Regions from separate parts of the Kosakonia radicincitans DSM 16656 genome, predicted to be linked through region 2. Evidence: predicted binding sites of a transcription regulator. Region 2 holds the regulator's gene; the other holds the start of a gene.
What was found. Region 2 encodes Fur, which represses iron uptake genes when iron is present. Its sites were predicted from a motif close to ATAATAATGAGAACNACTATCAA; they were not measured.

Region 1: Y71_RS07820 (Nramp family divalent metal transporter) is a predicted target of Fur. The motif match lies at 1,276-1,298, and genes of this name have one in related genera.

The regions. Positions count from the first base shown of each region.
Region 1 covers NZ_CP018016.1:1,574,420-1,577,824, reverse strand. Annotated here, with positions in the region: gene Y71_RS07820 (Nramp family divalent metal transporter) at 1-1,236, opposite strand, end outside; gene Y71_RS07815 (NupC/NupG family nucleoside CNT transporter) at 1,591-2,778, shown strand; gene Y71_RS07810 (EAL domain-containing protein) at 2,821-3,405, opposite strand, start outside.
Region 2 covers NZ_CP018016.1:3,979,204-3,982,608, forward strand. Annotated here, with positions in the region: gene ybfF (esterase) at 1-501, shown strand, start outside; gene ybfE (LexA regulated protein) at 632-916, shown strand; gene fldA (flavodoxin FldA) at 1,080-1,610, shown strand; gene fur (ferric iron uptake transcriptional regulator) at 1,900-2,346, shown strand; gene Y71_RS19210 (beta-N-acetylhexosaminidase) at 2,453-3,405, opposite strand, start outside.

The DNA.
Region 1 (3,405 bases), 2.4 Mb from region 2:
TAAATCTGCAAGTGTTCCGACCAGCAGCCAGCCATTCAAGCTCACCACCAGCACCACAATTAACCAGCCTATGCGGTTTACCAGCGCGCTGTTTACCAGCCCGCCCATCAATTTACGGTCGCTGGTAAAGACCAGTAACGGCACCAGTGCCAGTGCGATGCCGAAGCTCAACAGCACCTGGCTCATCACCAGAATGCGGGTCGGATCAAGCCCCAGCCAGATCACGATAAACGACGGCATCATGGTAATGCTGCGGCGCACCCACAGCGGAATGTGAAAGCGGACAAATCCCTGCATCACCACCTGTCCCGCCAGCGTCCCCACCACGGTGGAAGAGAGACCTGCCGCCACCAGGCTCAGACCAAAAATGGTTGCCGCAGCATGGCTTAAAAGCGGTTCCAGCGTCAGATAAGCCTGATCGAGATCGGCCACGCCGGTATGTCCGTTGAAATGAAACGCCGCCGCTGCCGTCGCCATCATCGCCAGGTTAACAAAGCCGGCAATGGTCATGGCAATGCCCACGTCCCATTTTGTTGCAGAGTAGCGCTCGTGCTGCGTGCCCTGATGCAGATGCTGCGTCAGCGACGAATGCAGGTAAATCACGTGTGGCATGATGGTTGCGCCAAGCACACCAGCGGCAAGGAACACGGCATCCGTTCCCGGCAAACTGGGGATGATAATACCTTGCGCCAGTTGCGCCAGCTTCGGCTGCGAAAAGACCAGCTCAACAATGTATGCCGCCGCCACAAACAACAACAGCCCGCCAATGACTTTCTCAAGCGGTTTTTGCCCGCGACGCTGCAGCATCAAAATAAGGAATGTCGCAATACCAGTGAGTACTGCGCCTTGCAGAAGTGAAACGCCAAGGATCAATTTGAAGCCAATCGCAGCGCCAATAAATTCAGCCAGATCGGTCGCCATGGCGATGATTTCCGCCTGAATCCAGTAAAACCACACCAGCGGACGCGGATAGTGATCGCGGATCTGCTCAGCGAGATTTTTTCCGGTGGCGATACCGAGTTTGGCAGACAGCAACTGGATCAACATCGCCATAACGTTGGCCCACACGACAACCCACAGCAACTGGTAGCCAAAGCTGGCCCCTGCCTGGATATTGGTGGCGAAATTTCCCGGATCGATGTAGCCAATCGCGGCAATAAACGCAGGCCCCATTAACGCCAGCTTTAACTTGCGCGCTGCACGCCCACTGCTATTCTCAACGCGACTATTGTTCATTTATTGCCCCTAAATATAGCCTTTGCTATGTTTCATGTTAGCAAAATGAGAATGATTATCAAGTTCATTTAAAGTGGATTTACCTGATTTCTCTGATAGCCAGAAACGATAGAAGGGCCGGATCTCAAGGATGGTGACGGCGGTAGCAGGAACCATCGTCGAATTATGTTAAGAGTGTAGCATTTCAACGTAACTTTTCACTCCTTTACTTAACATAACAGAAATGTATGTTTGATCACTATTTTTGAGTCTGGTCACAGGACATCAATATAGTGTGTGTTTGATCTCGTTTTCTTTCCGCTTGTTACATAGAATGTGCACGAAATTTCTACCCGTCTCATATTTGGAGCAAATATGTCCCGCGTTCTGCACTTTGTACTGGCGCTTGCTGTTGTGGCGCTGCTTGCCCTGCTCTTCAGCAGCGATCGCAAGAAGGTCCGCATTCGTTTTGTTATTCAACTGCTGGTGATTGAAGTTTTACTGGCCTGGTTCTTCCTGAACTCTGACATTGGCCTTGGCTTCGTAAAAGGCTTCTCCGAAATGTTTGAAAAACTGCTCGGTTTTGCTAACGAAGGTACTAACTTCGTCTTCGGTAAAATGAATGACGAAGGCCTGGCGTTCTTCTTCCTGAAAGTGCTGTGCCCGATCGTCTTTATTTCTGCATTGATCGGTATTCTGCAACACATTCGTGTGCTGCCAATCATTATTCGCGCCATCGGGACGGTGCTTTCCAAAGTTAACGGCATGGGCAAACTGGAGTCCTTTAACGCCGTCAGCTCCCTGATTCTGGGTCAGTCCGAAAACTTTATCGCCTATAAAGATATCCTCGGCAAAATGTCACGCAACCGCATGTACACCATGGCCGCGACAGCAATGTCTACGGTTTCCATGTCCATCGTCGGCGCGTACATGACCATGCTCCAGCCGAAATATGTGGTGGCGGCGCTGGTACTGAACATGTTCAGCACCTTTATTGTTCTGTCGCTGATCAACCCGTACCGTGTTGAAGAGAGCGAAGAAAACCTGCAGATGGCAAAACTGCACGAAGGTCAGAGCTTCTTCGAAATGCTGGGTGAATACATTCTGGCGGGCTTTAAAGTGGCGATTATCGTGGCGGCAATGTTGATCGGCTTTATCGCGCTGATCTCCGGCCTGAACGCGCTGTTTGCTGCTATTTTCGGCATCTCCTTCCAGGGTATTCTCGGTTACATCTTCTATCCGATCGCCTGGGTTCTGGGTGTGCCGGCGCACGAAGCATTGCAGGTAGCCAGCATCATGGCAACCAAACTGGTGTCTAACGAATTCGTGGCAATGATGGATCTGCAAAAAATCGCAGCTAACCTCTCCCCGCGCTCTGAAGGCATCCTGTCAGTGTTCCTTGTTTCCTTCGCAAACTTCTCCTCTATCGGCATTATCGCTGGCGCGATCAAAGGCCTGAATGAAGAGCAAGGCAACGTCGTTTCCCGCTTTGGTCTGAAGCTGGTGTACGGCTCGACGCTGGTCAGCGTGCTCTCTGCCGCCATCGCCGCGCTGGTGATCTGATAGCGACACAAGCGACAAAAAACCGGGGAATTCCCCGGTTTTTTATTCGCCATCAGCCAGCGGTTGCGGCTTGCCAAACAAATATCCTTGCAGATAATCCACTCCCGCTTCCAGCAGCAGTTCGCGTTGCGCTTCGTTTTCCACATACTCTGCCACAACGGTAAGCGATTTCGCTTTCGCCAACTCGCAAATGGCTTTCACAATCATCACATCTTGCTGATCCTGAAGAATATCCCGTACGAAACAGCCATCGATTTTGATGATATCCGCTTGTAGCCGTTTCAGGCGCTCAAAGTTGGCATAACCGGTACCGAAATCGTCAATAGCAATTTTGAATCCCGCCTGGCGCAATTGCAGGATGTTAAGAATGCTCACCTCAGAGTTAGAAAAAGCCTGCTCTTCGGTGATCTCAATAATCACCGCCTGCGGCGCTATCGCATAGCGCTCAAACAGTGCCAGAAATTGCGGAGCAAACGCTTTTTGCATCAGCGTCATTGGCATCAGATTCACTGAAAAACGCGCAGACTGGTTGTTTTGCGGATGCTGCTGCATCCATTGCAACAGGCGTTCAACCACCAGCATATCGAAGCGTGTTCCCAGGTTGAACTGCGCGATAACCGGGATAAA
Region 2 (3,405 bases):
GGCAAAGCCGTGATGGCGCTGTCGGCACTGGCGCCGGAACGCGTAGAAAAGCTGGTGGCGATTGATATTGCACCGGTCGATTACCATGTTCGCCGCCATGACGAGATATTTGCCGCGATCAATGCCGTCACTGACGCGCAGGTCACTACGCGCCAGCAGGCGGCTTCGCTAATGCGCGAGCATGTAAAAGAAGAAGGCGTGATCCAGTTTCTGCTGAAATCGTTTGTTGAGGGCGAGTGGCGTTTCAATGTTCCGGTGTTGTGGGAGCAATATCCGCATATTGTTGGCTGGGAAACCATTCCCGCATGGCCTCATCCGGCACTGTTTGTCTGTGGCGGCAACTCCCCTTACGTTACGGAGCAGTACCGGAGCGCTTTGCTTGAACAGTTCCCGCAGGCGCGCGCGCATGTGATTGCTGGCGCCGGTCACTGGGTGCATGCGGAAAAACCTGAAGCGGTAATGCGGGCAATTAATCGTTATCTCGCTGAAAAGTCAAACTGATTAAAAAGGCGGCGACCAGTCGCCAGAACGCGTCCGCCCGTTGGCGCGCCCGTTATGCTGATGTATGATGGCGCGCTATTCAGCCCGGGCGGCAGCCCGATTGCTTGTCTTTCCCGTAGTATGCTTAAACATGGCTAAAGAACAAACGGACCGTACAACCCTGGATCTGTTCGCGAATGAGCGTCGCCCGGGACGGCCGAAGACGAATCCGCTCTCGCGTGATGAACAGTTACGCATCAACAAACGCAATCAATTAAAACGCGATAAAGTTCGTGGGCTTAAACGCGTCGAGCTAAAACTGAATGTTGAAGCCGTTGATGCATTAAACGAACTTGCCGATGCGCGCGACATGAGCCGCAGCGAACTTATCGAAGAGATGCTGCTGGCACAGCTGAGCGCATTGCGCGGAAAGTAATTACTCCGAATCACCTCTCTTATTTCTACGTTTTCATGTGTCATACAGTGCACTCCGCGGCGATAGCTGTTTTCGCGCGCTTCTCTGTTCTGCTATGATTGCCCTTATCTGTGGGCGTAGCGCCACCATCATATTCATTAGGTTTCAAGAGGTTATTTTACTCATGGCAATTACAGGTATTTTCTTCGGCAGCGACACCGGCAACACCGAAAATATTGCGAAAATGATTCAGAGTCAGCTTGGTAAGGACGTTGCCGACGTACATGACATTGCCAAAAGCAGCAAAGAAGATATCGAAGGATATGACATTCTGCTGCTCGGCATTCCGACCTGGTATTATGGCGAAGCGCAGTGCGACTGGGATGATTTCTTCCCGACGCTGGAAGACATTGATTTTAATGGTAAGTTAGTTGCGCTGTTTGGCTGCGGCGATCAGGAAGACTATGCAGAATATTTCTGTGATGCGCTGGGTACGATCCGCGATATTATTGAGCCGCGCGGCGCGACCATCGTGGGCCACTGGCCGACTGCAGGCTACCATTTCGAAGCCTCTAAAGGTCTGGTGGATGACGACCATTTTGTTGGTCTGGCCATTGACGAAGATCGCCAGCCAGAACTGACCGCAGAACGCGTGCAAAAATGGGTTAAGCAAGTTCGCGAAGAGCTGCATCTTGATGACATCATCAACGCCTGATTTTACGGCGTAATCTGTGGGTTACGTGGTATTAATAGGTAAAAGCAATGGAAATAATTGCTACAAATTTTTAACTTTTTTCTCCATCGCTGTACAATAAGCCCTGCTAAAGTGGTGTCATAAAGCACAGGAGTTGCTGGTGACACCACGTTTTAAAAGCTTACTTTACTTGAGGACTTGCAGTTTTCATTTAGCCATGGCAGTTCTATAATGAGACGCATTATCCCAGGTGCATTCCTTCTAACTTCCATTGAGGAAGTGAATCGTATAGCAACAGGACAGATTCCGCATGACTGACAACAATACCGCATTAAAGAAGGCTGGCCTGAAAGTCACGCTTCCTCGGTTAAAAATCCTGGAAGTACTTCAGGAACCGGATAACCATCATGTCAGTGCGGAAGATTTATATAAACGACTGATCGACATGGGCGAAGAGATCGGGCTGGCGACAGTATACCGTGTACTGAACCAGTTTGATGACGCCGGCATTGTGACCCGTCATAACTTCGAAGGCGGGAAATCCGTTTTTGAACTGACTCAGCAGCATCACCACGATCACCTGATTTGCCTCGACTGCGGCAAAGTGATCGAATTCAGTGATGATTCCATCGAAGCGCGCCAGCGCGAAATCGCCGCGAAACACGGTATTCGTCTGACGAACCATAGTCTTTACCTGTACGGTCACTGCGCCGAGGGTGACTGCCGCGAAGATGAACACGCGCACGACGCGAAATAATCCCTTTTCATACTCAAGCCAGCCTTCGGGTTGGCTTTTTTTTTGCCCTTCAAAAACAAAAATGCCCGGCAGGTTTGCGCTGCCGGGCAGGTTACTTCAGCAATAATTACGCTTTCACGCTATCCACACGGCTGAAACGTTTACCGTCCGGGCTGGCGGTACGGATCTGCACTTCCCCGCTCACCTGAGGACGCGCTTTATTATCGTAGCGCAGCCAGTTTTTACCGCCGTCCGTAGAATATTCCACGACCATTCCCGGGAAGCTGGTATTGGCTTCCAGCTTGCCGCCAACCACGCGCGCGCCCGGTACAGGCAGACGGTAGTTGATGCCTGCTTTGTCCAGTTTTGCCAGTTCACGATGGCCTAACAGATTTGCAAAGCGGCTCCAGTCTTTATCCAGCGCTTTTACATCGACCAGATGAGTTTCACCGCCTTTGTACTCGCGCCCGGCCTGATAATCCTGTTCCCAACCGGCGCGGTGCCAGGCACGCTCTGCGACCGCAATCATGCGTGGATAAATCATGTATTCCATCTGGTTGTCGGTACGCACCACTTCACTCCACAGCTGAGCAGAAAGACCATAGGCTCCAGGCCACGGTTTATCCGATTTCGCGCTGAATGGATTGCCGTCACGATCCAGTGAAGTTTCAGCATTTTGCGGCATGTTATCCGGCGCAAAGCTGAAGATCTTGCGCTCATCGCTAAAGCGCGTGCCCCAGTAGTAGCCGCTTTCCGCCGGATGGACTTCGTTCGGGAAGTCGAGGTAAACATAGTCCGGGTTCGAGACAATGACGCGGAACCCTTTGTTCGCCCAGTCATTTACTGAATCGAAACCGCCCCAATAGAGCGTATCCCAGAAGTTAACATTGACGTGATCGGTGGCAAACTCAGCGGCATTTTTGGCATCTTTCAGGCCATCCTGCCACGCCTGCATGGTACCGATACCGTGCGCTTTCACCAGCTTGCTGACCTCAATACCAAAGTAGCTGGAAAGATGCTCAACATCTGCAACTTTACCCTCTTTAACCATAGTCTGGCAGACCTGAGATTTTGCCCACG